DNA from 3 places in the Halobacillus sp. Marseille-Q1614 genome. Region 2 is predicted to be linked to each of the others. Evidence: riboswitches for the same ligand, from Rfam matches in the RefSeq annotation. Region 2 holds a riboswitch; each other region holds the start of a gene.
The links. Region 2 has a riboswitch for S-adenosylmethionine ahead of HUS26_RS12140 (phosphoadenylyl-sulfate reductase). Riboswitches for the same ligand answer to the same signal wherever they lie in the genome.
Positions count from the first base shown of each region.

Region 1: it holds a riboswitch for S-adenosylmethionine, as region 2 does, so the genes downstream of both, mmuM (homocysteine S-methyltransferase) here and HUS26_RS12140 (phosphoadenylyl-sulfate reductase) in region 2, are expected to answer to the same signal.
Region 3: it holds a riboswitch for S-adenosylmethionine, as region 2 does, so the genes downstream of both, HUS26_RS02895 (methionine ABC transporter ATP-binding protein) here and HUS26_RS12140 (phosphoadenylyl-sulfate reductase) in region 2, are expected to answer to the same signal.

Region 1 covers NZ_CADDWH010000001.1:2,590,077-2,600,988, forward strand. The annotation lists gene HUS26_RS12985 (GH32 C-terminal domain-containing protein) at 1-1,196, opposite strand, end outside; partial or broken gene HUS26_RS20275 (glycoside hydrolase family 32 protein) at 1,197-2,249, opposite strand; gene HUS26_RS12990 (ABC transporter permease) at 2,281-3,273, opposite strand; gene HUS26_RS12995 (sugar ABC transporter ATP-binding protein) at 3,275-4,828, opposite strand; gene HUS26_RS13000 (substrate-binding domain-containing protein) at 4,906-5,865, opposite strand; gene HUS26_RS13005 (DeoR/GlpR family DNA-binding transcription regulator) at 6,319-7,089, shown strand; gene HUS26_RS13010 (n-acetylglutamate synthase) at 7,139-7,477, opposite strand; gene mmuM (homocysteine S-methyltransferase) at 7,503-8,456, opposite strand; SAM riboswitch class I at 8,703-8,807, opposite strand; gene HUS26_RS13020 (sensor histidine kinase) at 9,165-10,912, shown strand, end outside.
Region 2 covers NZ_CADDWH010000001.1:2,394,078-2,404,989, forward strand. The annotation lists gene sat (sulfate adenylyltransferase) at 1-530, opposite strand, end outside; gene HUS26_RS12135 (inorganic phosphate transporter) at 517-1,596, opposite strand; gene HUS26_RS12140 (phosphoadenylyl-sulfate reductase) at 1,593-2,324, opposite strand; SAM riboswitch class I at 2,588-2,694, opposite strand; gene HUS26_RS12145 (MFS transporter) at 2,861-4,063, opposite strand; gene HUS26_RS12150 (SLC13 family permease) at 4,077-5,723, opposite strand; gene HUS26_RS12155 (cytochrome c oxidase assembly protein) at 5,884-6,672, opposite strand; gene HUS26_RS12160 (DUF2243 domain-containing protein) at 6,665-7,141, opposite strand; gene cobA (uroporphyrinogen-III C-methyltransferase) at 7,288-8,067, opposite strand; gene nirD (nitrite reductase small subunit NirD) at 8,093-8,416, opposite strand; gene nirB (nitrite reductase large subunit NirB) at 8,439-10,850, opposite strand.
Region 3 covers NZ_CADDWH010000001.1:594,117-605,028, reverse strand. The annotation lists gene HUS26_RS02930 (cysteine desulfurase) at 1-467, opposite strand, end outside; gene sufD (Fe-S cluster assembly protein SufD) at 467-1,774, opposite strand; gene sufC (Fe-S cluster assembly ATPase SufC) at 1,794-2,579, opposite strand; gene HUS26_RS02915 (hypothetical protein) at 2,839-3,009, opposite strand; gene HUS26_RS02910 (carboxymuconolactone decarboxylase family protein) at 3,205-3,564, opposite strand; gene HUS26_RS02905 (MetQ/NlpA family ABC transporter substrate-binding protein) at 3,639-4,466, opposite strand; gene HUS26_RS02900 (methionine ABC transporter permease) at 4,493-5,161, opposite strand; gene HUS26_RS02895 (methionine ABC transporter ATP-binding protein) at 5,154-6,179, opposite strand; SAM riboswitch class I at 6,252-6,370, opposite strand; gene HUS26_RS02890 (TlpA disulfide reductase family protein) at 6,568-6,984, shown strand; gene HUS26_RS02885 (hypothetical protein) at 6,977-7,294, opposite strand; gene HUS26_RS02880 (thioredoxin family protein) at 7,403-7,711, opposite strand; gene HUS26_RS02875 (topoisomerase) at 7,728-8,075, opposite strand; gene gcvH (glycine cleavage system protein GcvH) at 8,203-8,586, opposite strand; gene HUS26_RS02865 (arsenate reductase family protein) at 8,671-9,030, opposite strand; gene HUS26_RS02860 (acyl-CoA dehydrogenase family protein) at 9,223-10,912, opposite strand, start outside.

The DNA.
Region 1 (10,912 bases), 200 kb from region 2:
ACCCATTTCGTATGATTCGGGTCTCCGTCAACCGGCAGTTCAACTAATGTCGGACACTCCCAAATTCCTCCATTATTTCCGTGGGTCGAGTTTATCCATTCGCCGGAAATACCGGTCCATTCTTCAATTGTTCCACTTTGTTTGACTTCTGCCTTTTCAGGTTCTTTTGCTACTTGGTCAACCTGTTCAGGCATAGGACCTTCATTATAAACATTGAAGTCATCAATATTGATATGACCCCATCCGCCTCCAGCCTGGTCTACTGCTTTAATATAGAGAACATCCCCTACAAAATCAGAGGCATCCCATACGTATCGTTTAAACGTTTCATCCTCATTAAACTTCGTATTTGCCTGGCGGATGAGTTCCTGGCCGTCTGACGCTCTCACTAAAGAGAGGTAGCGGTTATTTATATCATTACCTCCGCCTAATAAGAAATTAATCTCACCGGATCCACTCAGCTTAAAGTAAGAAGAGCGTAATTCACCTGTAGCATTATCTCCATCATGCAAGTCAGAGAACCCCCACAAATGAAACGTCCCCTCCTGGTTAAAAGCACCGCCCCAGTAGTTCGTAACTTCTGTTATGTGATCATCTGTAAAAGCATTTCCTTTTACTGGATTCCAGCCAGTAAGGTCTCCTGTTTCAAAATCATGATTGATGATTTCCTTTTCAGAAGTTTTAATGTTTTCACCTTTTCTTACATTCTGAAACACGGCTGTAGAGTTCCATACATTTAATCCAAGGTAACCATCTGAAAAAGAAGCATCGTTGATATCATGAATAAGCTGATCATCAACGAAGAGCTTGATATTATCTTCATACGCATCGACTTTTAAATGATAAGTTTGCTCGGTCTCAAGGACCATCGATTTCTCCGCCAGCACGGTAATATTACCATTTTCGATCTTCATCAGTTTTACGACATCGTTTAAAGCATCGACATTGGCAAAGTAACCATTTTTCGCTTCTTTATCGGAACGGAAAACGAGAGCTCCTGCCCCGCCCTCCCCTTCGTCTTTGGACACTTTAATATCCGCTTCATATAAAAAGTTTGCAGCTGTTTGATCACTCAGAGTAAAAGCATCATCTTTAGCTGTGCCTGTTTTTCCATCTAAAGAATTTTCCCAAGTACCGCTGAGTGTCTTCCAGCTGGATAAGTTACTTAAAAAATTTGAAGTGTTTTTAAATTTGATATTGCGGAAAGATGCCGTTGATTCCGCAGATGATAATCCATAGTATCCATGCTCAAATGATGTGTCTCTCTCTTCAATCACCAATTCGTTATCGACAAAAACATCGACCTTGTCTCCTTCTGCAACTGCTTTTAGATGATAGGTTGAAGAAGTGTCCAGCTCCATCGATTCGCGTGCCAGTTCCTGTCTTTCACCATTTACGACTTTGCTTAAGGTGACTTGATCGTTTTTCGCATCGACATTAGCCGCATAACCATTGCTTCCCTCTTTATCGGATCGAAATACTAAGCCGCCGGAACCTTCACGGCCATTTTTTTCATTGAGAGTAATATCTCCTTCATAAGTAAACGAACCCCCTCTATGCTCAGAGATGGCATACGATACCCGGTCCAAGCTATTGGATTGAATACCGCCATCAGGACCAAATTCGCTGGCGTATTCCCATTTTTTCAAATCAGGAGACGTGTAAAACATGATTTTATCCTTAGCTGCAAGCGACATCACCCACTGACTCGAATCTTCATGCCAGAAGACTTTAGGATCGCGCCAATCGGCGACTGGAGGATCCGGCATCACCGGGTTGCCTTCATACTTTTCCCATGTCCTCCCGTTATCCAGGCTGTAAGCTAAACTTTGCACCTGACCCTTTGGTCCCGAATGGGTAAAAATAGCGACCATTGCTTCTTCCCCAAAACCTGCCGTATTCTCCCAATCTATAACGGCACTTCCAGAAAAGATTTGACCGTGTTCATCTGGAGACAAAGCGATCGGCAAGTGCTCCCATTTTACGAGATCTTTACTGACGGCATGTCCCCAGTGCATCGGTCCCCATGTGGTTCCATAGGGATGATACTGGTAAAACAAATGGTACTCTCCTTCGTAGTAAACCATTCCATTTGGATCATTCATCCAGTTAGCTTCTGGCGAGAAATGAAACTGGTTGCGATATGGCTCTTCATAATAACCTGAGTCATTGGCAAGCACCGTTGACGGCAAACCTGCAGCAAGTAAACAAAGTAACAGCGGAAGACCTTGTTTCCATCCAGCTTTCATCCAAATTGTAATCCCTCTTCTCTATGATATTTTAGGAACGCAGCCTGTCGATTAACACAGCTGATAGAATAACTCCGCCCTTTACAACAAGCTGCCAGTAATAGCTGACATCCATTAACGTAAGACCGTTGGTAATAACCCCCATAATCAGCACCCCGATGATGGTTCCCTGAATTTTACCGACACCGCCTGTCAGCTTGGATCCTCCTAATATAACGGCAGCTATCGCATCAAGTTCATACATATTACCAGCTGTCGGCTGACCGGAATACAAACGGCCGGCGAGGACAACTCCGCCTAAGCCAGCGAGCAGGCCGCTGATAGAATAAACATTTACGAGCGTCTTTTTCACTTTAATTCCTGTTAATCTAGCTGCTTCTTCATTGCCTCCAATAGCGTAAATATGACGGCCAAACATTGTGTATTTTAAAACAAGAAACATGATGATATACACAAGGACCATTAAATAGATAGGTGTAGGAATAGATAGAATAGACCCTGATCCTACAAACCGAAATGTACTCGATTCCAGAACGACTGGATATCCTCCGCTAGTTACATAGGCCAGCCCTCTCACATAGGTCATGCTCGCAAGCGTAACGATAAAAGCAGGCAGTCCGATTTTCGCAGTAAATACTCCATTTATAAAACCGACAAGATAACCTGCACCAACTCCGAGCAGCATAGCAATTATCGGGTTCATTCCTGTTTGGGAAGCCATAACAGAGACAACTCCCGATAAGGCTACGATCGACCCTACAGATAAATCGATACCTCCGGTTAGAATAACAATCGTCATACCCGCAGCTAGAATCGCAGTTACGGATACCTGTTTTAAAATATTGGTAAGGTTCGCAGAGTCTAAAAAGTTAGGAGCCATGACACTCATTACGATACAAAGCAAAATCAAAATGATCACCATTCCAAGCTGGTTCCAGAGTGTCGAAGCATGGCGGCCTAACTTAAATCCAGGCCCTACAGGCGGGTGAGCCGGCTGTTGATTAGACGACAAAGTTGATTTCATTTTACTTACCTCCCGTTGCGTGATACATAATTCGTTCTTGCGTGGCTTCATGCTTTTGAAGGTGTCCGGTGATCCGTCCTTCATGCATCACAAAAATCCGGTCACTTACACCTATGACTTCCGGAAGTTCAGAGGAGATCATCAACACCGCAAGCCCCGCATCTGCAAGTTCTGAAATGATTTTATGAATTTCTGTTTTGGCCCCGATATCTACCCCACGCGTTGGTTCATCAAGCAAAAGAACTTTAGGGTTAGTTGACAGCCACCTGGCAATGACAGCTTTTTGCTGATTTCCTCCGCTTAAGCCGGAAATGGGCTGATCGGGTGAAGCTGTCTTTATGTTTAAGCTTTGAATATATTCGTCTGCCATACGGTTTAAAGACTTCCAATTAATCTTCAAATTCTTTTTATGCTCTTTTAATTCCGCGAGCAAAATATTCTCTTTCACAGACATATCAGGGAATAATCCTTGTTCTTTGCGGCTTTCAGGTACGAGGGCTATACCATGTTTAATCGCATCAATTGGTGATTTGATTTTCACCTGCTGTCCACCTGCCCAGACTTCTCCCTGCTGGATATCAGAAACACCGAAGATTGATCGGACAAGCTCTGTTCTGCCAGCTCCAACCAGTCCTGCAAACCCTACAATCTCTCCTGGATAGATCTGAAAAGACAGGTCTTTAACAAATGTGGAATCACTTAAATTTCTCACTTCTAAAGCAGGCTTATCTTTACCTTCTTCTTTTATATAATTGCTTTTCGAACGCTGAAATAGGTCTTTTAAGTCACGGCCAACCATTAAACTGACTAAATGATCTGGGTTTGTCTCATGGATAGGACCACTTTGAATCCACTCCCCATCACGCAATACTGTATACCGGTCTGAAATCTTAAAAATTTCTTCCATTCGATGGGAGATATACACGATGGCAACGCCTTGTTTTCTTAAGTCTTTAATAATCGTAAATAAGCTGTCAATTTCTTTATCTGTTAAAGATGCTGTCGGCTCATCCATGATCAGGACTTCCGCTTTGTACGAGAGGGCTCTTGCGATTTCCACCATCTGCTGCTGGGCCACACTTAATGTCGAGACAAGGGTTTCAGGCTTTAAATCTGAACCCATGGAAGATAATACTTCCTTTGCTCGTTTATGTACTTCCTCCCATCGCACCATGCCGAATTTGTTTCGAGGGTATTTCGTTCCCATTAAAATGTTTTCACTAATGGTCAAGTTTGGAGAGAGGTTGAGTTCCTGATGAATAACTCCAATCCCTCTCTTTCTGGCAGTCAGCGGATCCTTCCACGTGACTGACTGATTTTTATAAGTTATCCTGCCACTGTCCTGATCAGGTACGTAGACTCCAGATAATATTTTCATTAACGTAGATTTCCCGGCTCCGTTCTCTCCCATTAAGGCGTGAACTTCACCCGGGTAAAGATCAATATATACATTTTTCAAAACCGTAGTGCCAGAAAAAGTTTTGCTGATTCCTTCCATACGTAGGATAGGCATGGCTGCGGCTGAATTTATCTTCACCTTTTCCTGCATAACCATAGCTTTTCACTCCTTACTTAGATTGAAATGACGGCCCTTGCTGCAGCAAGGACCGTACTCCTTTTGGCAAAAGATCTCTACCAGCCTTCATAAGAATCTACGTTGTCTTGCGTCACTAAATCTACTGGAATTTTGATCACTTCTTCTACAGATTCGCCGTCCAATACTTGTATTCCAACGTCCATGGCTTTTTTGATCATTTCATCAGGGTGCTGAGCAGAAGTACCTGCAATTGAACTTCCCTCTTTCTTCATCGCTTCAATAACATCCGGCGAACCATCAACACCGACAATATAAAATTCATCTTGTCGGCCGGCTTGCTGCTGGGCAATTTCTGCACCGATTGCTACAGGATCGTTATTGGCAAAAACAGCGTCAATAGTACCCGGCTCGTTGGCCTGCAAAATACTTTCCATGACCTGTAACCCTTTTTCACGGTTCCCTTCACCATTCTGCTTCGCAATTACTTTAATATCAGTGCCTTTGATCGTATCTTCAAACCCGGCAATCCGATCTTTCACAGCAGTTACAGGAGGGCCGTCGATCACAACAACATTCCCTTTCCCGCCAAGGTCTTCAATCATATATTCAGCCGCCAGAACCCCACCCTGGTAGTTATCCGAAGTTACCGTTCCCTCAATTCCTCCGTCAGCACCAACATCCACAGAAACGACAGGGATTCCAGCTGCATCTGCTTGAGCCACTGCTCCTGCAATCCCTTTAGAATCCACGGCATTCAGCAGGATGAGGTCGACACCTTGTGTAATGAAGTCCTCAATTTGAGAGGTTTGTTTGGCCAAATCAGCATCTGCCGCCTGCACGATAATTTCAGCACCAACCTCATCGGCATAATCCTCTGCCGCTTCACTCATTGATACGAAAAATGGATTAGCTAAATTGTTAAGAGTTAAACCGATTTTAACTTTTTCTTCTTTGTCAGCGCTTTCATTTTCCTGCCCGGAAGTTTCATTACTTGAACAAGCTGCCATAAATAGCATAAGGATTATCATTAAAATTAAGTTAAGCTTCATTTTCATTTTTCTTTCCCCCTCCAGATTTAACTTTCGATCTTTTGAATGCGCTTACAAAATAAATTAATGATGTCCTCCTTTCTGATTCCATTACGCATATCAAAACTAGATGTTGGGATTTTTTTGTACTATGCGTAAAAATCACCAAGATTGGATATGATTGTTTTTGCTTATTAATGATGATATATGCGTATACAAATTTTGTCAATAAGTTTTCTAAAAATTACAAAAACATTTGTCATTCCCTATAATATAACTGTTTTAACTTATAATCATTCTTATCCTTATTAGCCACCTCAACCACTTGTGATTGTTTGTGATTACTTTTATTCATAAATTAACCAAATGCGCATTCAAGCCTGACTGAAGTCTTCATCGATCAATCATCATTTTTTCTTTTGATATCGAGAGTAGTCTATAATTAAAGAGAAAACGCTTACGAAAGGAGCACTCCTATTCATGTTTATGGAAGAACGTAAAGCGCAAATCCTTGAATACTTGCGCCATATGTCACGGGCCTCTGTCCATGACTTAAGTAAACAATTTAATGTTTCAGACTCTACGATTCGAAGGGATCTAAAGGAGTTAGAGGAAACAGATAATATAAAAAGAACTCACGGCGGTGCTATCCTTCTGCAGCCTGTCAGTTTTGAAGCATCGATCGGAGACAGAAAAAAAGATTATATTTCAGAAAAGCAGGCGATTGCTAAAAAAGCCGTAGAGTTTATCAACCCCGGCGATGCCATTCTATTAGATTCAGGAACTACCACATTTGAACTTGTGAAAGAGTTAAAATCCTTCACTAATCTCTCCATCGTTACCAACTCTATCATTATCATGCAGGAGTTAACCGATATTCCGGGATTAGAGGTAATGCTGCTAGGCGGAAATTTACGAAGGGAAACATCAGCATTAGTCGGGCCTTTTGCGGAGCAGTCTCTCAATATGATTCGAATTGATAAAGCCTTTATCGGGACGAACGGGCTGGACCTAAAAGAAGGGATGATTACCACCCCTAACCTTACCGAAGCGCGGATTAAGCGGATGATGATTACGAACTCCAGGCACACTATTTTATTGACCGATCATAGTAAAATTGGCAAAGTGAATTTTGCAAAAGTAGCTGATCTGGCAGAGATAGACTTTTGTATCGTAGACAACCATATACCGGCTGATTTTGAAGAGGACATGAAGCGTTTTGATGTAAATGTACATATGGTTAAAGTTTAAAACGGCTTTAAACACAAAAAAGAGGATCCAAAAAGGATCCTCTTATGTATTAAACCTCTCTGATAACCGATCTGCCTTCGGTTTGCTTCTGGTCGATCCATTGCCACTCTTCATGGAGCTCTATTTTCCCATCATTCGTTATTACCGGCGTGGACTTACATTTCCCTCCTCTTATTTCATTGGAGATGTTAATGTGGTTGTATCGGAACTCTAATGTATCATCTGCATTCACAATTCCAACCAGCTTTCCTTTTACGATGTCTCCGCCCTCGTAATCTGCGTAAAGAATGCGCCCCTCCTGGTAATAGTGAAAATAAGTTTTTGAAGAGACTTCCCCATTCTCCGTATTTTCCACAGAAATGAACGTTCGATTATTATAATCAATCATCCTAAATCATCCTCCTGGCACAAAGTTATCTCCATTTCTTAGCTAGCGATTCAATATGCTCTGGTGTTGTTCGGCAGCACCCGCCAATGATGCGCGCGCCCGTTTCATACCAGGCTTCCGACTGAATATCGAATGGGTCACAAGCTTCTTCCCCATGCCATGTTTTCGTTTCAGGATTATAAGTTTCTCCTGAATTCGGATAAACAATAATTGGCTTCACTGTGTTTCTACGCAGTTCTTTCACAGCTTCTATAGCAGAAGGGACTGGGGCACAATTTACACCAATGGCTACGATCTGGTTATGATCATTAAATGTTTCTGCACATCTCTTTAGATTCGTACCATCACTTATGGCATCTCCATTTCTTAAGGAAAAAGACAGCCAGGCAGATGTACCCGGAAATTCTTCCAGTAAGGAAGCAAGTACTTGCGCTTCCTGAAAAGACGGGATGGTTTCTATAGCTAAAAGATCCGCCCCTGCTTCAATCAAGGCTTCCATACTTGGACGGTGAAAATCTGCTAAACATTTATCAGACACGCCGTAGTTCCCTGCGTATTCAGACCCATCTGCAAGATAGGCTCCATATGGTCCTACAGAGGCAGCAACCAAAGGTTTAGAACGGTCTGTTTTTTCTTCCTCATTCCAAACCTCATCTCTGGCCTGTCTTGCTAGATGAACCGTCTTTTTAATTAAGTCTATTGCTTCCTCTTTTTTAATACCGCGCTTAGCAAACCCAGCAATTGTCGCCTGGTAGCTTGACGTAATAGCTACATCTGCTCCTTTGCGGAAATAATCCGCATGTACCTGGACAATGGCTTCTGGCTTTTCCAGCAAGACTCGTGCTGACCAAAGCGGATCATCCAAATCACATCCGTGCTTTTCTAATTCCGTCGCTAACGCCCCATCAAGAATGACAAGGGAATACTTTTGCAAAATTGAATCAATGGGATTGTGCTTTTGACTGGTTTGGTTCGACATATCTGGTTCCTCTTTTCTTTACGTGCTTTCCTATACAGAACAAAGGCTAAAAGCGCCATGGTAGACACGAAACGCATAAGCAAAACGGCCGGAGGAAGGCGGCCTTCCCTTTTAGCAGGGCGGATTGCTTATGACGCGAGTGTCTGGGTGCTGGATCTGGATGTCGCTCTTTTAAACATATATATCCACTTGCTATACATTAAAAAACGCACTCCAAACGAGTGCGTGTCCGACAAATAAAAGAAGCTCCTATCTATCAGGTAAGATCACCCGCTGGAATTAGCACAGTGTTTAAATAGACCTGTTGCTGAGGTTTCTAAGGGCCAGTCCCTCCACCTCTCTGGATAAGAATTATTTACATTTTTCACAACTCTACCAATTGATTTAAAAATAGTCAAGATAGTAAAAATGTATACCATTTCAATATGAGAACCCCAGAAATCTATTCATCCTCCTAGTCTATTTGTTTCATTTTCCAGCTTCACTAGAGCGGTTACATTTTGTGGAAGCGTTCGCGAAGTGCTGAGGCCACCGGGATTCTCACGCTCTCTCATACTATAGAGACAGAATTGACGCTTTCGGGCTTTTTGTTATAGTTTAGGAGATTATACAGGAATACTGACCAGACCACATGTTGAGAAAAGGAACTATCAGCTTTTTCGAACAGCTGTTTTTCCATTGGCTCTCTCGTGAAAGGGGCTCCTTAAAATGAAAAGCATTCAAAGCCGCTTATTAATCATGCTGCTAATGTTCATCATTCTCCCCTATTTTTTATCTGTTTTTTTAATCTACAGCTACACGAAAAATAGTGTGGAGCAGCATGAACTTGAGAACAGCCGCGAACAAATTCAGGAAAGCTCAGAAGAACTCGAACAATATTTCAATGAGATGATTGATCTTCCTTATATTCTGTATCGCGACCCCGAGCTTTTTCGGATCTTCAATAACGAAATAGATGATTCAGCCTATTTAGAAAAAAGCTTAGAAAATTACTTTCTCATGCGAAAAGAAATCCGGCAGGTCCGGCTATATCTCGATAAGGGTAAAGAATCGTTAGCTGTTTATAATGGAATGGTCAGCGCACGGAAATCAAAGCCTGACTTTTTAGAGCAAAATACGATAAACGAACTTTATGATACAAACGTTAAATACCCCCTGGAACCGCCTCATCCGATTGAAAATTATAATGAGGCCGCGATTGTCCCCCAATCGGACAACTCTACGGTGATGACCTTTCACCATAAAATAGTAGACGTGCTGTCTAATGAATTTCTCGGCATCCTTACGACAGACATCGATTTAGATGTCTATGCTCAAATATGCCAAAACCTCCTGCAGGAAGACGAAGAAACCGTGATGCTTGTTAATGAAAATGCCAATGTAATTTACGCAAACGACCAAGAGCTTATCGGCAAGCCAGTAACATCTGACATAAAACAGAAGATGAACACCTCAGGAGGAAAAAGTGAAGATATAATTCTATCCAAAACCTTAACAGGACCGCTTCAAAACTGGAAATTAGTGAAAATCACACCAAGTGAAGTCTTATTCCAGGAGGTCAGAAAAACCGCCTACACAAGCATTTTGGTGGGGATAGGAGTCGGGCTGTTAGGGGTACTGATGATTAGTATGATTACTTACAAAATTACTCACCCAATCAAGCAGCTCACCCAAAAAGTTCGTTCGATCGAAGGCGGAGATACACATGCTCCATTTGATGACAGCCGAACGGATGAAATCGGTTATTTAGAAAAGCATATGAAGGAAATGATGGATCGCATCAACCGTCATATTGACCGCGAATATAAGCTGGAAATCGAGAATAAGGAAAATCAATTCCGAGCCTTAAAGTCTCAGGTCAATCCACATTTTTTATTTAACTCCTTGCAGTCGATTGGTGCTGTAGCCTTAAGGTCAAAAGCTCCTCATGTCTATCAGCTTGTAACATCATTATCCAAAATGATGCGTTACTCAATGAAAGCTAACAAGTGGGTGCTCGTCCATGACGAAGTGAATTATATAGAAGCTTACCTTATGCTGCAAAAAGAACGGTTCAGAAACAATGTGAATTATTCTATAAAAATCAGTGATACGATTCTTCAGATGACCATACCCAGTATGATACTTCAGCCGCTTGTTGAAAACTTCTTTAAACACAGTTATGAAGAAGGATTTCATGAAGCTCATTTAACGATACACGGGGAAATCCAGGGCAAAGTACTGCAGCTTGCAGTAGAAAATGACGGGCCGAGTTTAACAGATGAAGAGCTTCACGAGTTAAGAAGCAACATATACACAGCCCCTTACGAAGGAACTTATTCTGAAAAGCATATCGGCTTAAAAAATATCCACGACCGGCTGATTCTTAATTACGGCCACGATGCTTCTTTAGAAGTTGATACCATTCAAGGACAAGGTTTTCTCGTTAAGATCTCAATTCCTTTACAATCGAAGCT
Region 2 (10,912 bases):
AATTCATTTCTTGTCTCTGCCGGGTCGAGATAATATACTTCTGAATGCTTGCGCGGCGGGCGCTTGACTAAATGGATCGCTCCTCCTACGTAGTAAGCAGGACGTTCAAATAACTTCTTAACTCCAGGGTGCTCTGTTTCAGACGTTTGATAAACCTTTTGTGCCTCAAGCTCTTTGTCAGGCTGATAGACTTCTTCTACGTCAATCCAACCATAAACCTCTCCGTCTTTAGAGAGTGTCGCTTTACTTCCCTTTTGGAGCTCCTGAGCTTTTTCTTCGTTAACGGGCAGTGTGATTGGGATACTCCAGGCGATCCCGTTAGAAAGCCTCATATTGTTAACGACAGATTCATAGTCTTTCTGGTTTAAGAAACCCGTAATTGGACTGTAGGCTCCATTTCCGATCAGCTCGAGATCGCTTATAGCAATTTCATCTAAAGCGATATCATTGGTAATTTCAACTTTTGCTAAATCTTCCTTTTCTACGATTCGGTTTACTAATTGTCCTCCGTGTGGTTTACTGACTGTCATAATTCATTTCCTCCTTAAATGGCTTCTTCAGCATGGCCCCTCGGCCGAAATTTGTGATGATTAATGTAGCTAGAATGCCTCCCGATATAATGGCAACATTATAGAAACTTGAATTTAGGAATATTTCAGTAAGGCTGAATGCGAGTACTAACGAAATAATCGGAGAGGTCACCCATACTTTCAAAATTTGATAGATTGTCTGGTTCCTCCATATACCCTTCCAGTCTTTCGCGGCTCCTACTCCGACAATACCGGAAGTGGTTACCTGGGTCATCGGAATCGGAATTCCAAACACGGAAGCTCCAATGACTAACAGCCCTGAAGTCCCAGACACCATAATTCCGTCTGACAGTGTAAGGTGTGAAATTTTCTTCCCATTGGTTTCAAGAACCCGGCCCCCGAGAAAAATACTGCCCAATGCAATAAAGATGCCTCCCGTCAGAAGCCCTAACTCCTTATCCAGCACCCCTGCTCCTACCAGAGGCCCTACTGCGTTTGCGACATTGTTCATCCCTGCAGCAAATGCTTCAAGAAAGCCTGTAAGTATTAATAGAAAGCAAAGGCACTTTGTCACCTTATTGGAAGCGGGAAAGGAAAACCATTTTCTTAACCGATTGAATAGTGATACAAATATAAAGACGATAAGAAAGGAGATGATGGGAACTAAAACCCAAAATAGAACAATCTCCAGTAAATTAAATAAATATATCTGCTGTAAGGAAAGCCCTACTCCAACGATTGATCCTATTGTTACTTCACTTGTAGAAAGGGGGATCCCGATCATATTAGTGAAATACAGGGTAAAAGCAGAAACGGCTAAAATTATCGTAGCTACTTGAATCGTTAAAGCACCTTCTGGGATTAAACCTTTTCCAATCGTTTCTACTACTTCTCCTCCCCATAAAGCACCAAGTAAACATCCCGTTCCACTCAGGATTAAGGCTATACGCTTCCTCTTTATAACTCCCGCTCCATACACAGTACCCATGGTAGCGGCAGCCCCGCTGGCACCGACATTAAAAGCAAAGAAATAAGCGACAAGAAAGCCTGCCAGCAGGAAGCTCATGTTTCTGAGCCTTTAGCTTGAACAGTATGCAATCCACATTCGGTTTTCTCAAATCCCTGCCATCGGCCCGATCGGTTATGAGGGTCATCAGACGGCGAGGTGCATGGCATACAGCCGATACTCGCATAACCTCTATCATGCAGATCATTATAAGGGAGATTGTTTTCCTTAATATGATTCCAGACATCCTCCCACGTCCAGTGAATCAATGGACAGACTTTGATGGAACGGAAACGATCGTCTTTATTTACGTAATCCGTTTTACTGCGGCTTGGAGACTGCTCTCTCCTCAATCCTGATACCCATGCTGTTGCTCCTTTTAATGCTTCTTCGAGCGGTTTGATTTTTCGGATATAACAGCATTTATCGGGATTGGACTGCCACAGCTCATCTCCGTGTTTTTCGGCTTGCTCCGGCAGGGTTAAACTTGGCTGCTTCATCGTAATCTGCAAACCAGGGAACCGTTCTTTTATCCGGTCAATCAATTCGTATGTTTCCTGAAAGTGAACGTGTGTATCTAGAAAAACAATTCGGGCATCTTTTTTCACCCGTGAAATCAAGTCGATTAACACTATTCCTTCTGCCCCAAAGCTGCAGGCATAGACAATGTCGTCATATGCGTTATATGCCCATTCCAGAATAGATAAGGCTCCCTTTGTTTCTTTATCAGGTATTTGACCAGCAAAAGGATCCTTCTGGAATGAATCATAAGTTATGAGTTCTTTCACTTTATTACCCCCCTTTATTAAAAGACTCTGTTAAATGTTAATGTTGACTTCCCTGAAAAAGGGTGAGCCTGCTCGCTCTTAAGCGGAGGACGTTCAGGTCTCCTCTCTGCGGGGTCTTGCCCGCCCGTTTTTTAAGCCGCAGAACCCCTTACTTTTTCTGTGTAATCAACACTGTCGTCTAACAGCGCCTATTGGAAAAACCGAAAAAAAATCCTCTCCTTATTCAAGATAAGAAGAGGAAAAGCACCACGGCTTATAAACTCTTCTTATCTTTCAAGCAGTTATGCTTGCTGGAATTAGCACAGTACTTTTTCAAAAGTCTGTTGCCGAGGTTTCATCGGGCCAGTCCCTCCACCTCTCTGGATAAGAAATATTTGTTTATGTGATTATATGGAAATATACAGTATGCGGGAGCACCTGTCAAAGGGGTTTTTTAGCAGAATTTGGCCATTAGATGCTCTAAACCCTTTTATCCCTAGTGTTTTAGTTGGTTTTAAAAAAATAAAAAAATTTTGAGAAGCCAAAAAAATGGCCTCTCACTCTTTGTGCATCTTTTTATAAAAAGGCAAAAATCCCAGAACAAGGAGAAAGACCAGGCTCGTTCCTGTTACTCCAATCCACCGGAAATTTTCCCACAGGGCTCCTACCCCTGTGCTGCCAATAGCTACTCCAATGTAATAGCTGATTAAATAAAAGCCGGATGCCCCGCTTCGGTGATGCTTAGCAGATTTGCTGACTAAAGCAGCTGCCATCGAATGAGCAATAAAGAATCCCATGCAAAGAAGACCGAGCCCGATCAGAACTAAAGCAACAGGTGCGGTTACCGTCATCCATACGCCTGATAACAGCAAAATGACACCGGCGAGCATCACTTTGGGAAGGCCGATCTGATTCGAAATTCTTCCTGCCAGCGGCGGCGCCAGCACCCCTAGCCCATACGCAAAATAAGTAAACGCGATCCACTTAAGCGGCCAGTTGTAAGGTTCCGCCTGCAAGTAAAAAGGCAGATACGTCCAAACCGCTGTAAAGACGATTTGAAGCAGCAGCCCCATTAGAAAAAGGGAAAGCATCTGTTTGTCAGTCAAATGGATCATCATTCCCCTTAAGTCCTGGCACAGCGGCTGATTCTGCTGTTCAAAAAATCTTTCCTTAGGAAGCAGGAACATAAAAAGAAGGGCAGCTGCCACTCCGAAGACGGCGACTGACAGAATCGTAGTTTCCCAGTCAAAAATGTCTGTTAAATAACCGGCAATCACTCGCCCGCCCATTCCACCAAGTGCATTACTTGATATGTACAATGTCATGGCAAGACCAATGTCTCTAGGAGAAACCTCCTCCCCTAAATATCCCATTGCCGCGGCAGGCACGCCTGCCAAGAAGAACCCTTGAAGAAATCTTAAGGCGACAAGGACTCCAAAAGAAGGAGAGAAAGGCATAACGATCAATAAAAGGACCGTTATGCCTAAAGAAACATTCATTATTGACAGCCGTCCGTAGCGGTCTGCAAGAAATCCCAATACAAATAATCCGAGTACCATTGAGAATACACAAGCAGACATAAGCAGGCTGGATTGCGTAGCACTGACATTAAATTCATTGACAAAAACAGGGAGTAACGGCTGAAACACATACAATGTGGAAAAAACCAATAGTGAAGCAAGCATTAATGCAGCCGTTATCCGCCAGAACCCCTGATCCTTGGGGGTATAGGGAGCCGGTGCTTCATTGCTGATGTCCATAATTTTCATCCTTTTATTGACTGAAATTCGCCGGGAATGATGTTAAATCAATGTTCCAGATAACAGGTAAATAGAAATAGATCGCCAAGGTCACAAGTACGATAGATAGAATGTTCAGAGCAAACCCGGCCTTAGCCATGTCGGGTATTCTCAAATAACCTGAACCGAACACAACGGCGTTTGGAGGTGTAGCAACAGGCAGCATAAAAGCACAGCTTGCAGCCACCCCTGCTGCGATCATTAAGCTGTACGGGTGCACATCAATAGCGGCAGCCAATGAAGCCATGATCGGGAACATCATCGTTGCAGTAGCCGTATTTGAAGTAATCTCCGTTAAGAAAATTACCAGCACAGCCACAACTGTAAGTATGAGTATAAAGCTAATGCCCTCAAGTACCGTCAGCTGTGTTCCAATCCATTCCGCAAGACCGGATTCCTGAAATCCGGATGCGATCGCAAGTCCAGCTCCAAACAGCAGAAGAATTCCCCATGGCAGCCCTTTTGCTGTATCCCAATCAAGGATAAACTCTCCTTTTTTCCTGGCGGGGATTAAAAATAAAATAATCGCGGCAATCATCGCAATGATCGTATCATCGATATTTTCATTAATATGCACTAATACGAAAGACCTTGAGATCCAAGCTATAGCCGTAAGTGTAAAGATCGTTAAAACAATTTTCTCTTCTCTAGACATTACGCCTAAGGCTTTACGCTCGTCATTAATGACCTTCTTTCCACCTGGAAGCTTTTTAATTTTCATTGGGTAAGCCATTTTAACCAGGTAGTACCAGGTGAGTCCCATTAAAATTAAGGTTAGTGGAACCCCAAAAGCCATCCAGCCGGCAAACGAAATTTGAACGCCGTAGTTTTGCTCCACTACTGCACGGAATATCGTGTTTGGAGGCGTACCAATTAGTGTTGCTAATCCTCCTATAGAAGCACTGTAAGCAATCCCAAGCATTGTTACTTTACCAAAATTAAAAGAAGAATGATCGACTGACTTCGTCTGCTGTTTCTCCAGCTGTTCAGAAGATTGATAGATTACAGCAAGACCAATCGGCACCATCATCATCGCTGTGGCAGTATTCGAAATCCACATAGAAAGGAAACCTGTAGCCAGCATGAAGCCGAGCACGATCATTTCGGTATTTGTTCCAATTAAAGAGATAATAAATAAGGCGATTCGTTTATGTAGATTCCATTTCTGCATAGCCAGGGCAATAAGGAACCCGCCCATAAATAGAAAGATAGTATTATCTCCATAGGAAGAAGCTGTGGCTCCCCCATCCAGTCCTCCTGTAAGCGGAAACAAAATCAGAGGCAATAAAGAAGTTGCAGGAATCGGAATTGCTTCGGTAATCCACCATGTAGCAATCCATAGGGTACTCGCCAAAACGGCTACGGCACTCTGCGATAAACCTTCAGCATCCATAAATAGTAAAGTAAGCGCAAACAAAATTGGCCCTATAATAAGTCCGGCTTTCTGTCTAGTTCCATACGAAGGTCCTGATCCGGCAGGTCCGGTCCCTTTACTAGCTGAATTACTTTTCTCTCTTTTCTGCTCTGTCTGTTCCTTCGTAGTTCCGGTAACGGTAAATTTCATCAAGTCCTTTGCTTGATCATGCATCTCCCAGAGACGAGACCAATAACCTTTTAACAGTGATTGATTTTCCAAGTTTTCTCCTCCCATCGTGTGGTCACATAATATATTTAAATTTTCATATATTATCAAATTTTAACACAATTCAGCAGCAGAAGACACAGGCTTTAGGAGCAAGAGGGAGCAAACAAGAAAGAGCCAGCGAATGAAAGTTCGCGAGCTAAGCCGACTGAAAACCGCCGGCTGGGTACGGCCGGGACGCACGGTACCACTGCAGACAAATGAAAAAGATAATGATGACATCAATGAGATCTCCACCGTAATACATGAGCATTCCTCCGCTTTCCGCCTCATGTCTGGGCACGCCAGACGGAGGGTTGCCGTAAATATACTTCGATAATATTCCATGACCTGCTAACGCGGCTACCATGACGGCTGACCGGTAGACGAAGCTCCGGCGATGAGGAGCAGGATCAATGTAAATTAGAGAGATCGTAAATAGATAACCGGCAAGAAATACATGAATGTGAATGAACAAATGCAGGAGTAAACTCTCGTGCATCGCTTCAAACAAAGAGGTAGTGTATAATACCCAGAGTCCTCCCACATTCAGAATCGACGCTGTAATGGGATCACTTAAGAAACGGACAAAAGACGTTCTTAGAATTGAAGTAACCTTCTTTGCTGGATTCACACTTGAAGCTCTTAGAAACAGTGTCATAGGGGCCGCTAAAGCCATGAGAAGAGGTGCCAGCATTCCAAGCAGTAAATGACCAAGCATATGAACAGTAAAATTGCTGTGGGCTTGCACTGCTATCGGTCCACTCACTGCCGCTAAACCAGACAATACACCAGCCATCCAAAGGACGGTTCGATAGACCGGCCATTTCCTGCCCTTTCGACGTGAATAAACGAGGGCAGCGACATAGAGAGCTGCAGCAAATATAAAAGGCACAGCCAATATGATCTGAGCTGCATCTACGATTGAGGTGCCTGAATGGTTATGCATTTCCTTTCACCGCCGCCTTCTTTGTACGGTTCAGCAAAATGAGCCCGGCCACAATCATAATCAACGCAAGAATGTTCCAGATTAGATCATATATTATGACGTTGTCTACATATCGAATCTGGTGAAGGCGCATCAGTTTATGCTGAATAGTGCCGTCATATAACTGAAAAGCCCCAGCCCCAAGCAGACTGGCGCCCCACCATCTCTTAAACCAGAATGCTTTCCTTCTTCGAAGATCAGCGACTAAAAACAGACCGCCAACTGTGGCAAACCAGCTAAACGCATGAAAAAAGCCATCTGAAACAAGACCGATATCTGTAGTAGATTTATCGTAAAAATGGTGCCAATGCAGTAATTGGTGGAAAAGAGTTTCATCTAAAAAGGCCGCGAGACCGACCCCGAATAAAATTCCTGATAGTAGATTACGGTTTAAGTACGAAGTGTGATTCCCACTCGTTATATCAGGCATATAATCCTCCTCTTGAGATTCTTAAAGTTAAAAGGTATGTAGAAAAAATTCCCTTCCTTCCTAACTATAAACTTATTATATCGAAAAAATATAAATAGATACGCGTGCACAATAAAACCCAAGCGGCTAATCCGCTTGGGCTTTGATTATGCTTCAGCAATTCCCTGCAAAGGAACCGACTGATTCATCATTTTAAGTCTGCTGATCTTCTCGCGAAAGCGCACAACTTCTCCTATTACGATCATCGCAGGGTTCTGAATCTCTTCTTTCTCAACGACACTCACTATATTTGAGATCTTTCCTGTGACAACTCGTTCCTCAGTAGTAGTCCCCTGCTGAATAACAGCAACCGGCGTGTCAGAGTTCTTGCCATTCTCCATCAGCTGCTTACAAATATACGGAAGATTGCTGACCCCCATGTAGATGGCTAATGTATCAATATTCTGGGAGAGACTCTGCCAGTCTATTTCTTTGTGATTGGACTTGCACCGGTGTCCTGCGACGACGGCAAATGAACTTCCCAGCTCGCGATGCGTAACAGGGATGTCTGCGTAAGAAGGTGCCGCAATACCGGATGTTATACCAGGAACAACTTCATATAAAATACCGTGCTTAGCAACAGCTTCTGCCTCTTCCGCTCCTCTTCCAAAAACGTAGGGATCGCCCCCTTTGAGCCGCGTGACGACTTTCCCCTGCTTGGCATACTTCACTAATAAGGAATTAATCGTCTCCTGTTTAAGAATATGAAATTTCGGATGCTTGCCGCAAAATATTAAGTCAGCTCCCGGTTTAGCTTTCTTAAGCAGCTCTTCATTAACTAAACGGTCGTAAAGAATGACGTCGGCCTGCTGAATACATTTTAATGCCTTTACTGTAATTAAATCCGGGTCTCCCGGTCCTGCCCCCACCAAGTAAACTTTTGACATACCTTTCTGCCTCCTAAAAAAGCTGTTATTCGGGTAATAAAACGTAGACCTTTTCGTTCTCTACTTCTACTTTAAACGTTTTTACACAGCCGCTGTCATGTCCTTGCACCTGACCGTCTGTTACATTGATCTTCCAGTCATGCATGGGGCAGAATACGCTGTCCCCGCTCACCATACCTTCGGCTAAGACTCCGCCTTTATGAGGACAGCGATTCTCGATCGCTTTAATTCTCCCGTTTGAAAGCTTGAAGATGGCCAGTTCCCAATCGCCTATGTGCACGGTTCTCCCTAATTTTTCCGGAAGCTCTTCAACATTTGCTACAAACACTCTTTTTATCAGCTGTTTCAATTTCCATTCCTCCCTAAAAGAATTAGTTTGAACCTGCTGGGACTTTTACGTTTTGATACAGATCTCTTAATAAAGTTTCATCCCCTAGTGCCTGCTCCCATGGTTCTTGAACAACAGATAAGGCTTCATCCATCCGCTGAATGAGATCGATAAATACTTTTTTATCTGAAAGAACTTTCTGAACGTGTTCGATTCCTACTCTCTCCACCCAAGCCGAAGTTCTTTCTAGATAAGCTGCATCCTCCCGGTAAAGCTGTAAGAAAGCAGCAGCTGTGTCGAGCACCTCTTCCTCTGTCTTCACCTTCGCCAGCAGATCGGCTTTTCTCATATGTGTGCCGCCGTTACCGCCTACATAAATCTCAAACTCACCGTCCAGTCCGACGACACCCACATCTTTAATAGAGCCTTCCGCACAGTTCCTCGGGCAGGCGGAGACGCTCATTTTTACTTTATGCGGGGTATTCAGCCCTTCAAATTTCTTCTCAAGCTGAATGCCTAAACCGACTGAATTTTGTGTGCCGAACCGGCAGAAGTCTGCTCCCACACACGTTTTTACGGTTCGAAGCCCTTTCGCATAAGCAGAGCCTGATGGCATACCGAGATCGGACCAAATGCTCGGCAAGTCTTCTTTTTGTACACCTAGAAGGTCAATTCTCTGGCCGCCTGTTACTTTAATCATCTTCACGTCATATTTATCAGCAGCATCGGCAATTTTTCGTAAATCTTCTGCATTTGTGACCCCGCCGTACATCCGTGGAACAACGGAATAAGTGCCGTCCTTCTGGATATTCGCATGGAGCCTTTCGTTTACGAAACGTGACTCTTTTTCATCCTCGTATACTGTCGGGTGGACCATTCCTAAATAATAATTCAACGCCGGTTTACATTTGGAGCACCCTTCATCAGTGGTCCATCCGAGCACGTTCATAACTTCCCGCACATGGGTTAACTCTTTTTCTTTTATTTCTTCAATGACTTCATCACGAGATAGAGTCGTACAGGCGCAAATGGTTTCTTTTTGATTCTGGTCGTATTCATCTCCAAGCGTATGCTCTAATAAATCGGCTACCATAGACTTACAGCCGCCGCATGAACGGGATGCGCTCGTACACCCTTTGACTTGCTCAACAGTTGTTAATCCTTCATCTTGGATAGCTTTCACAATTGTCCCTTTAGAAACACCATTACATCCGCAAATCATTTCTTCATCGGACATCGAGGCTATGAGATCGATCCCGGAACCTTCAGCCTGTTCAGCCTCCAAGTACTCTTCAATGGCTGCTCCTTTATTGATTAAGCTAAGCAGTCGGTTGCCGTCTTTCGTATCTCCAAATAAAACGGCACCCGTTATTACCCCTTCATCAACAAGAACCTTTTGATAAACGCCGCGCCAGCCATCAAATACTTTAATAGATTTTGTGTTAGGATCCTCTGTTATTTTGCCGGTGGAAAAAACATCGACTCCTGAAACTTTTAATTGAGTCGATAAAACGGACCCCTGATAACCTTCGCTCTCCATTCCGCAGATTCTTTTTGCCAGTTCGCTGCCCTGCTTGAATAAGGGAGCCACAAGTCCGTAAACCATTTCCCTGTGCTCGGCGCATTCTCCCACAGCAAAAACATTAGGTATTTCTGTTTCTAAATAATCGTTGACGATAATTCCTCTATTAACGGGAATGCCGCATTCCTTAGCTAAGCTTATATTAGGCTTGATCCCTACTGCCATAACGACTAGATCCGCCTTGACTTCCTCTCCGTCACTGAACTTTAAGCCGTCCACTCGATCTTCACCCGTAATCTCAACAGACTGCTTTTCGAGTAAGAAATTCATCCCCTGTTCTTCTAGTTCTTTTTGCAGCATTTTCCCTGCGGTTTTATCGAGCTGTCTTTCCATTAAGCTGTCTGCAATGTGAACCACATCCACTTCCATACCTAAATTTAATAAGCCCCGCGCAGCTTCCAGTCCTAGCAATCCGCCGCCGATGACGACCGCTTTTTTATAATCTTTCGCTGATTCTATCATTCTCTCACAGTCTTTAATATCCCTAAACGCGGTGACACCTTCTTTATCCGCCCCAGGAAGAGGCAGCATGAACGGAATCGATCCTGTAGCAATAATCAGCTTATCGTAAGAAACCATTCGATCTTTATCAGTAAAAATGAACTGCCGGTTTGTATCCATATGGGTAACTGTTTCTCCTGGATAAAGTGCTATATTATTTTCCTCATACCAATCCCAGCTGTTAAGCGTGATATCATCAATTTCCGTGTCACCCTGCAGGACTTTGGATAATTGAATCCGATTATAGTTTGGATAAGGCTCGCTTCCAAAAACCGTAATCTCAAATTGGTCCGGTTTTATGCTTAATATTTCCTCAATGGCCCGAATGCCTGCCATTCCATTTCCGATCAGCACAAGCTTTTGTTTTTCCATAGAATGTATCCCTCCAAAGATTAGTTATCTCAAGCTTTAATGTTAATTCTCATAAAAAATGG
Region 3 (10,912 bases), 1.8 Mb from region 2:
TCGGCATCCTGTAAAGAAATCGTACCGTTTGGCTGCAGTGGCATATATTTTAAGGTAGCACCGGTTTCTTTGGCAACCTGCTGCCAGGGAATAATATTGCTATGGTGTTCCATAGGGGTGATTACAATTTCATCACCCGGTTTCAGATTCGCTCGCCCGTAGCTCGAAGCTATCGTATTAATAGCTGTAGTTGTACCTCTGGTGAAGATAACTTCCTGGGTACTTTGAGCATTAATAAACTGACGTACTTTTTCCCGGGCCCCTTCATATTCATCGGTCGCCTTTGTTCCTAAAGTGTGAACACCCCGGTGAACATTAGAGTTATAGCCGCGATAGTATTCGTCCAGCTTCTCAATCACTTGAACGGGCTTTTGCGACGTTGCAGATGAGTCCAGATAGACAAGTGGATGCCCATTTACTTCTTGATGAAGTATTGGAAAAGCATCGCGAACTGATTTGACATCCATTAATATACTTTCCTTTCAATCAATTGACGTAATTGCTGCTTAACGGCTTCAATTGGCAACTGATTGACAACAGGAGCTAAGAAACCATGAATGATTAAACGCTCTGCTTCAAATTGCGAGATCCCGCGGCTCATCAAGTAATACAGCTGCATTGGATCTACTCTTCCAACAGAAGCTGCGTGGCCGGCAGTTACATCGTCTTCATCGATTAAAAGAATTGGGTTCGCGTCACCACGAGCATTTTTACTAAGCATCAGGACACGAGATTCCTGTTCAGCATTTGATTTAGATGCTCCGTGTTCAATCTTGCCAATTCCGTTAAAGATACCTGAAGAGTTACCTTTCATAACTCCATGCTGAAGGATATATCCATCAGACCCTTTACCAAAATGAGTAATATTTGCAGTGAAGTTCTGCTTCTGAGAACCTCTTCCAATAGCTACTGTTTTAGCGTTGGAATGAGAGTTATCGCCAAGAAGGTGAGTAATATTTTCAGAAACAGTGTCTCCTTCATTCATTTGACCGAGAGCCCACTCAATTTTAGCGTCTCTGTCAGCCAGTCCGCGGCGATTTGCATATACAGTCGTGCCTGCTTCAAAGTTGTCAACTGCACCAAAAGATACAGTTGCTCCTGCTTTGGCAATTACTTCTGTAACGATATTTGCAGAAGTACGTTCTTCTTTATTATTTGAAGTATAGTTTTCTACATACGTCACGGAGCTGTTTTCTTCCGCAACTACAAGAACATGGTTAATGAGAGATGCTTCTGGATCTTCCTGCCAGAAAATAGCCTGAAGCGGTTCCTCAACTTGTACATTCTTAGGAATATACAAGAAGATTCCTCCGTTCATAAGTGCTGCATGAAGGGCTGTTAAACGGTGTTCATCAACCTGAACAGCTTCAGTCATATAATATTTTCGCACTAAGTCACTGTGGTTTTGCAATGCTGTGTTAATATCCGTAAGAATAACACCCTGATCAACTAACTTTTGATTAAGATTGGCGTAAGCAATCGAATGATTACGCTGAATGATTAGATTCTGGTTCTCGTTATCTTTATCTAATAAATCCTGAAGCTGTTCAGGAATATTGCTTAAAGAACTGATCGCTTCACCATCAGCCTGGTGTTTAAATTCAGTGAAATTCCAGTTATCTACATTCGTTTTATCCGGTTTTGGCATATCTAATGATTCTGACTTGTCCAAGGCGCTCAAACGAAGCTGGGTCATCCATTCAGGTTCATTTAAGCCTGCGGAAAAATCAGCTACATAATCTTTATCATATGGCAGCGAGACTTTTACTGTCATAATATCCCTCCTGTCTTAGTTACGCTTTTTGGCCGATTGTTTCGTCTTCGATGCCTAGCTCTTTTTTGATCCAGTCATAGCCTTCTTCTTCCAGACGCTGTGCAAGCTCTGGACCGCCAGACTTAACTACGCGTCCCTGCATCATAACGTGAACATAATCTGGAGTGATATAGTTTAACAGGCGCTGATAGTGAGTAATTGTTAAGCAGCCGAAATTCTCATCGCGCATTTGATTAATACCTTTAGCTACTACTTTGAGTGCATCGATATCTAGTCCTGAGTCAATTTCATCTAGAATAGCAATAGCCGGCTGGATCATCATAAGCTGAAGAATTTCATTACGCTTCTTCTCACCGCCGGAGAAACCTTCATTAAGGTAACGCTGAGCCATGTTTTTATCCATTTCTAACATATCCATTGCTGCGTCCATTTCTTTAATAAATTTCATAAGAGAAATTTCGTCGCCTTCTTCTCTATGAGCATTAATAGCAGAACGCAGAAAATCAGAATTAGTAACACCGCTGATTTCACTAGGGTATTGCATAGCAAGAAACAGGCCGGCTTGAGCGCGCTCATCCACTTCCATTTCAAGTACGTCTTCTCCATCGAGTAGTACTTGTCCCTTTGTAACTTCAAACTTTGGATGTCCCATAATTGCTGAAGCCAAAGTAGATTTACCAGTCCCGTTTGGACCCATTACTGCGTGGAATTCTCCACCATTTATCGTAAGGTTCACACCTTTTAAGATTTCTTGACCTTCGATTTCAACATGAAGATCCTTAATTTCAAGAGTTGATCCTGCCATAAATAATACCTCCAGTATCTATTATAGTTGTTGCTTTAGTTGATATGGATCAAAAACCATTCTCAATTTATTCTCATTACAATCTTATATCATTTAGAATGTGATATCAACTGATTTTACCTAATTCGACAAGTTAGCTATATGCCTATCGAGCTATTTTCATGACCGAAAATAGTACGAGTTTTTTCCTTATTATAATATCAAAATTATAATATCAAACTTTTTCTAATAAAAAAAATCAGGCACTAGGCCTGACCTTTTATTTATATATTTGCCGGCTTACTTCATCAATGAACTTCTTACTTTGTTCGAATTCTTTCTGCCTTTTTTGTTCAACCTTCATCATTTGATCTAAACTGCTTGCATATTCCGCATAGCTAATGTTATGCGTTTGGTGCATGGCTTTTTCCATATCAGGAGTAAAATTCAAACCTAGCTGGTCACTAATAATTAATCAATCCTTTCAATTAATTTACATTTTTTAGATTACCATAGTTTGATACCCCGACCAAAAGCCGTATAAACTCAAAAGTTCAGATCTATCCGCTTCCCACCCCATGTAAGCGTTTGTATTTAGAAAATGCCTTTCATTCATCCGTTTTTCTTAAATTTTCTAACTATTCAATCAATGTTGTGTTAAATCGTTAAAGGATTCCTGTACTAAAGTAACACACTGGCTAAGTGCTGCACCGCCGCCAAAAGCTGCTGCGACTCCACACGCTTCCATGATTTCCTGTTCCGTGGCACCTTGATCAATACAACCTTTTGTATGATAAACGATGCAATATTCATCTTGAGCTACAATACTTATTCCCAGCGCCATTAATTGCTTTTGTTTCTGAGAAAGTTCTCCTTCTTTAAAACAAACTTCCGAAAATTCATTAAACGCATGAGCAACCTCAGGCAGTTTTCTCGTAAATAATCCTACTCCATGCTTATACTGTTCTAAATAAGCTTCTGCTAAATTATGCTGTTCATACTCCATCTGTTTTTGCTCCTTTATAAAAAAAATGCGTAATGGGCTTAGTATCAACCGCATTACGCATTTCATTCATAAATTTATTCACTTACAGGAACTACTGCTCCCTCATATTCTTCTTCAATAAATGTTTGGATTTCTTCTGAGCGAAGAACTTCCACAAGTTTGTTTAAAGATTCGTTATCTTCATGCTCACTTTTCGCTGCGATCACGTTCACGTAAGGAGAATCAGAGCCTTCAAGGATTAAAGCATCCTCACTAGGGTTTAAGCCTGCTTCGATCGCATAGTTCGTATTGATCGCTACAAGAACATTGTCCTCACGCTCATAATTTTCAGGAAGAAGCGCTGCGTCAATTCCTGCATCAAACTGTAAGTTCTTTGGATTTTCTACGATATCATCAACAGTTGCTTCCACTTTTTCTACATTCTCATCCAGCTTGATTAGTCCTTCTGTTTCCAATAAGGAAAGAATTCGTCCATGATCTGCTGTTGAATTACTCATTAGTACAGTTGTACCTTCTTTAATTTCGTCAATGCTTTGAAAATCTTTAGAATAGATACCCATTGGCTCTATATGAATACCGCCTAAATTAGCAAAATCAAAATCATTTTGAGCCATTTGGTCCTCTAAATAAGGAATATGCTGAAAGTAGTTAGCATCGATATTTCCTTCATGCAGGTCCTGGTTCGGCAGGATGTAGTCCTGATACTGCTCAATATTAAGGGTGATTCCTTCTTCTTCAAGAAGCGGCTTAGCCTCTTCTAAAATCTCCGCGTGAGGAGTACTGGAAGCTCCTACAGTAATTTCAGAGCCAGGTCCTTCCTCTGATGAATCATCTGATGAACCGCAAGCTGCAAGTACGAGCAGCAGCAGGGCAAAAATAGAACTTGTTAAAAACTTTCTCATCTTTGTTACCTCCTAAATATTTATGTTTATCTTTTATCCAGTTTTCTGGAGGAAATATCTCCAATGAACTGGAAGATGAATACAATGATCACAATTAAAATCGTACATACAGCAACGACATCGAACTCTCTGCGCTGGAAACCATAGAAGTAAGCAAAGTCCCCTAGACCGCCTGCACCAATAACACCAGCCACAGCTGTGTATCCTATTAAAGCAATGGCCGTTACCGTAATCCCTGAAATTAAGGCCGGCATAGACTCAGGAAGCAGGACTTTAAAAATGATTGTTCTGTATTTCGCTCCCATAGATTTAGCAGCTTCAATAACCCCTTTGTCCACCTCTTTTAAGGCAATTTCTACAAGACGGGCATAAAATGGGGCGCCTCCGACAATAAGAGCCGGCAAGGCTGCTTTAGGACCTCGAATCGTTCCCATAAGAAAATCTGTAAAAGGGAACAGCAGTAAAATCAATATGATAAAAGGAATAGCCCGGAAAACATTGACTAAAGCAGAGGTGATCCAATTCAATGCTTTATTTTGCCACATGCCGCCTGGACCTGATAAGTAAAGAAGCAGCCCAAGCAGAAGACCTATAATAAAAGTTCCAGCTACAGATATCACCGTCATGTACATGGTTTCATAGGTTGCCTCAACGATATCTTCGGCTTTTACATTGGGAAATAGCTGATTAAACATTAGGGCTGACCTCCACTTCAACAGATGTTTCTCGAATATACTCTATAGCACGGCTGATCTCTGCCTCAGCGCCTACGATTTGAACAAGCATAGTTCCGTAGGCTCCTTTTTGAGTCTGAGTAATTTTTCCATGCAGGATATTTACGTCGACAGGGAATTTTCTCGAGACATCACTTATTAACGCCTGGTTTGTATTCTCTCCAATAAAATGAAGCTGTACAATTTCACCGTTCTTGTACCTTTCCTGGATTAAGTTCAGGGAATCTTCCCGATCCGGGTCTCCCATCACCTGATCAACGAATCGCTTTGTTACTTTTTCTTTTGGATGAAGGAACACATCCAGAACGTCACCTGACTCGACTACCTTCCCGCTTTCCATAACAGCAACACGGTGACAGATTTTACGGATAACATGCATTTCGTGAGTAATTAAAATGATAGTAAGTCCAAGTTTTTCATTAATGTCTACTAATAAATCGAGAATAGAGTCCGTCGTTTCTGGATCAAGTGCGGAAGTGGCTTCATCACAAAGCAGTACCTCCGGGTTGTTAGCAAGAGCGCGGGCAATACCCACTCTCTGCTTTTGACCGCCGCTTAATTGAGAGGGATAAGACTGGCCTCTGCCGGTTAACCCAACTAAATCAATAAGCTCACTTACTCTATTGGCACGTTCTTCTTTAGGTACTCCTGCTATTTCTAATGGAAAAGAAATATTATCGAAAACTGTACGAGACCATAATAAGTTAAAATGTTGAAAGATCATCCCGATATTTTGGCGGGCTACCCGCAGTTCACTTTTACTCAGTTCAATAATATTTTGATCGTTTATATTAATTGCACCTTCGGATGGTTCTTCGAGGCGGTTAAGGAGCCGGATAAACGTACTCTTCCCGGCACCGCTGTACCCGATTACTCCAAAGATTTCTCCTTTATCGACCGTTAAATCCAGCTTATCGACTGCTTTAACGTCTCGATCTCTTGTCTTAAAAACCTTAGATAAACCTTCAATAGATATCATGATGTCACTCTCCCTTACTAAAAAACGCTTTTCTGCATAAGAACAGAAAAGCGTAGTCAGTTTCAATCTGTTCTCTCATCTGTCAAAGGTTTCACTTTGCAGGAATTGGCACCACTTCAGTTCTTTTTTAAAAAGATCCTGATGGTTGCCGGGCATCATCGGGCCAGTCCCTCCGCCTCTCTGGATAAGAGGATTCCTTTATTCAATTATCAATTTATCGAACTTAAGCACCAAGAAGGAGTTTAGCATTTAACTTAAGATGCTGTCAATAAAAAATCTTCTCAAAGAATGAGAAGAGAATTTAAAATATTCAATTCTTTAACGAAGTGCGATTTATGTTAGCATGGTAAGGAGAAATCGTCAATTCTTATGCAGAGGTGAACATACAATGAAACTTGCTCCTGATTTTACACTGCCTTATATAGATTCAGAAAACAACTTTACCCTTTCCCAACAACAAGGAAAAGTTGTAATCCTTACGTTTTGGGCTTCCTGGTGTACTGATTGCGGGATTGACATGCCTAAAAAAGAACAGCTGTTTCAAACGATGGATCACTCCAAAGTTTCTATGCTGACGATCAACGTTACAGGCAGAGAAAGAAGTATTCATGACGCCGAAGACTATTATGATAAATTTCTGACGCAGCCTACTTTAACAGATAGAGGTACAAAAATTTACAAATTATATAAAGCTAAAGGAGTTCCCACTACTGTGATCATAAATCAAGAAGGAGAACTGGCTTTTCAGTTTAACGATAAAGCTGACTTCCTGGATATTGTGAAAGCGATTGGGACCCTTATCTAGCCAGCAGCATTAAAGATTCAACATAAAGAATATCTCGCAGCTTGCCCTCGATTTTTCCTAGATCAGCAGGTAATTTTGAAAGCTGTACTTCTCCTTCCAGCATTTTTTCGATGATTTGCGAAGGAGCATGAACATGCACAGGACAATGAAATTCATAATCGTAATCAATTCTTACGTTCTGTGTGCTGATCGTTAAAGGAACCGTTTCCTGTTCACCATGAAAAAACAATACAATCGGCCGCTCTTTCCACTTTTTCAGCAGGTCAGATCGATCGTTCACTGATTCGATCCAAGATTGAATCGCATGCATAAAATCCCCCCTTAAATGCTGTATTTAATAATTCGGCATTTAAGAGGGCTGATCCTTGTTAATAAATGGAGAATCGCTCGTCATTTCCCGGGAAATCGCGATATTATATTACAAATATTGTTGAACCTTTTCATACATGTGAGGAACAGAATGAAAAGCATACACTTTTTCTATGACTTCAGCTTGGTTGGTAATAAGCAGACAGGGAACACTTTTCACTTGATACTCTTGCATAAATTCCGGGTAGAGAGATGCATTCATTTCGAGAAATACTTCATCTTTTATAGTAGTTTCTATCGTTTCAAGCATTTTACGGGCTAAATGACAAGTTCCGCAAAAAGGAGTATAAATGTAAGTGAATGCTAATCCTTTAGTCTTGAGCTGCTCTGTTACTTCCCGGTTTTGAAACTCCCGCAATTCATATCCTCCTATATTAAATAAGATAAATTGGCTTTATTTTAAAATGGTGTTTTAATAAGACTCTCGCTAATTCTGGTTCTGGAGTGGCTGCCACTTCCCGGAAAGCTTTATCAATATAGATTTGCTCCGCGTGCGGCAATTCAGCAGAAAGCTGTTTTCTCAGCTTATTTCCCGAATAATCTTCATCAACTAATATAAAAACAGGTCTATGATCAAGATTATAATCTAGGATAAGTTCTTCCATCCTCTCAATTCCTAACGTACCATGGGTACATAAAATCTCCACAGGATCCTTAAGAATTTTATTAATTTGTTTCTTGTCGGTAATACCTTCAACTATTAATATTCGCTCATCCATCATAAGAGTCACCTACTATAGAGAAACAGACCATGCTAAACAGCACGGCCTGCACATAATGAGTATCAAAGATTGTTCTTACAGGCTTTGTAATTTATGTATATGCACATAAACAACAACCTGTGGCGGCTTAGTCTTCGTTAATCATTTCCTCATAATCTTCAGCAGACATAAGCTCTTCCATTTCAGAGGAGTCACTAGGTTCAACTACAATCATCCATGCCTTTTCATACGGTGACTCATTAACAAATTCAGGACTGTCTTCGAGCTCCTCATTGATTTCTACTACTTTACCGCTGACAGGAGCGTAAAGTTCGGAAACTGTTTTAACAGATTCTACACTTCCAAAAGGCTCATCTGCTTCAACGGTATCTCCTTCTTCAGGAAGCTCTACGAATACGATATCCCCAAGTTCGGATTGTGCAAAATCCGTGATGCCGATACGTACTTTGTCGCCTTCTTTTTTTACCCATTCGTGTTCTTCAGAATACAGCAAGTCTTTTGGTAAACTCATTGAATACCCCTCCAGATTAAAATTAGTATAAATAATCACATTTATAAACATAAAAGCTTTTCGCTTTTATTTCCAATGTTCTGCTCACTTATTCCATATTTTCTCGAACTGATCCTCTTTAAAACCTACCGTTACTTTTTCACCATTCGTCACAATAGGACGTTTAATAAGCATGCCATCTTCGGCCAGCCAGGTAATCATCTCTTCTTCGGAAGCGGAAGGAAGCTTGTCCTTCAATTTTAATTCTCTATATTTCTTCCCACTGGTATTAAAGAACTTTCGGACAGGCTGATCACTTTTTCTCACTAATTCAGTAATTTCATCCTTACTCGGAGTATCTTCTACAATATGTACAGCTTCATAAGATACCTCATGTTCATCCAGCCACTTTTTAGCTTTCTTACATGTTCCGCAGTTTGGATACCAATAAAAGGTTAACGGCATTCTTATATTCCCCCCTCTTATTTATTTGATTCTTATTTTATCATACTCTCTTCTATAATAGCATTGCTATTAAGGGGATCACCGAAAAACGGTCTTTAGAAAAACCTAAAGTTTTTTCCGGTTTTCTGTATTGGCTCCGGCAGAGAAGTTCGAAAAAAGGCTTTCTCATGAGAGAAAGCCTTTTTCCTAAATTTAAACGGTATACTTTTCATTCTGGATAAGTGTTTGTGCGATCTTACGTTTCTTCACAATAACATTTGTTGGAGTATGACGTGTTAATTTTCTTAATGCTCCAAGCATCATACGAAGTGTATCACCAGATTCAGAAGCAATTAATGTTTCTTTAGCGTGGGCTTCAATCCGGTTAAAGGCTTCCTGTACATAAACTTGAGTATAAAGAAGTTTTTGGGCTGATTTTTCTTCTCCCAGCTTGCCGATTGCTTTTTCGGTACGAAGAACAGCCGATTCCATATTGTAAATCTCGCCTGTGATGTCAGCTATATTCACTAAGAGCTCCTGTTCATTCTCAAGCTTCTCGCCATACTTTTGAGCAGCTAATCCAGCAGCAAGCAGAGCAATTTTCTTGGCATTTTTCAGCAGGTACTTTTCTTGCTCCAATGCTTCTTCGCCAGGCTCTTCAGGCATCATGGTCATAATTTCTTCCTGCAATGCCTGCGCTTTCTGAAGTAATGGCAGTTCACCTTTCATTGCTTTCTTAAGCAACGTACCAGGTACAATTAAACGGTTAATCTCGTTCGTTCCCTCAAAGATTCGGTTAATACGGGAATCACGGTAGATCCTCTCTACTTCATATTCCTGCATAAACCCATAGCCGCCATGGATCTGTACAGCTTCATCCACTGCAAAATCAAGCAGTTCAGTACCGAACACCTTATTTAATGAACACTCAATCGCATATTCAGCAATAACTTTGGCTACGGCTTTACCGTCTTTTAATTCTTCTTCTGATAATTTACCCATGCTCTGTTCGAACAAACCAACTGTACGATAAACTGAGCTTTCATTGGCATACGTATTAACAGCTACAGACGCCAGTTTTTCCTGGATTAATGGAAAACTAGAAATAGGAGTTTTGAACTGCTTGCGCTGATTTGCGTATTTTACAGCTAACTCAATTGCTCGCTTAGAACCGCCTACTCCACCAATGGCCAGCTTATAGCGGCCCACATTTAAGATATTAAACGCGATTACATGGCCTCTGCCAATTTCACCTAGTACATTTTCCACCGGTACCTCAGCATCTTCTAAAACTAACGTACGTGTAGATGAGCTCTTAATTCCCATTTTCTTTTCTTCAGGGCCGGTAGACACTCCGCTGAAATCTCTTTCTACAATAAATGCGGTAAATTTGTCTCCGTCTATTTTTGCATAGACAACAAATACATCAGCAAAAGCTGAGTTTGTAATCCACTGCTTTTCACCATTTAACACATAATGAGTGCCCGCTTCATTCAATTTAGCCGTTGTCTTCGCCCCTAAAGCGTCGGATCCGGAACCTGGCTCTGTTAAAGCATAAGCTGCAATTTTCTCACCAGTCGCAAGCTTCGGTAGGTACTTTTGTTTCTGCTCTTCATTCCCAAAAAACACAATAGGAAGAGAACCAATTCCTACGTGTGCACCGTGAGTGACAGAGAATCCGCCGGCGCGTGAGAACTTTTCCGTAATGAGAGAGGAACTGATTTTATCAAGCTGCAGGCCGCCGTATTCTTCAGGTACATCTGCTCCAAGAAGACCAAGCTCTCCCGCTTTTTTCAAGAGGGCAACAGAATGTTCAAATTCATGGTTTTCTAGATTATCAATTTTAGGAACTACTTCCCCTAATACAAAGTCTTCCGTAGTTTTGGCAATCATGTGATGTTCT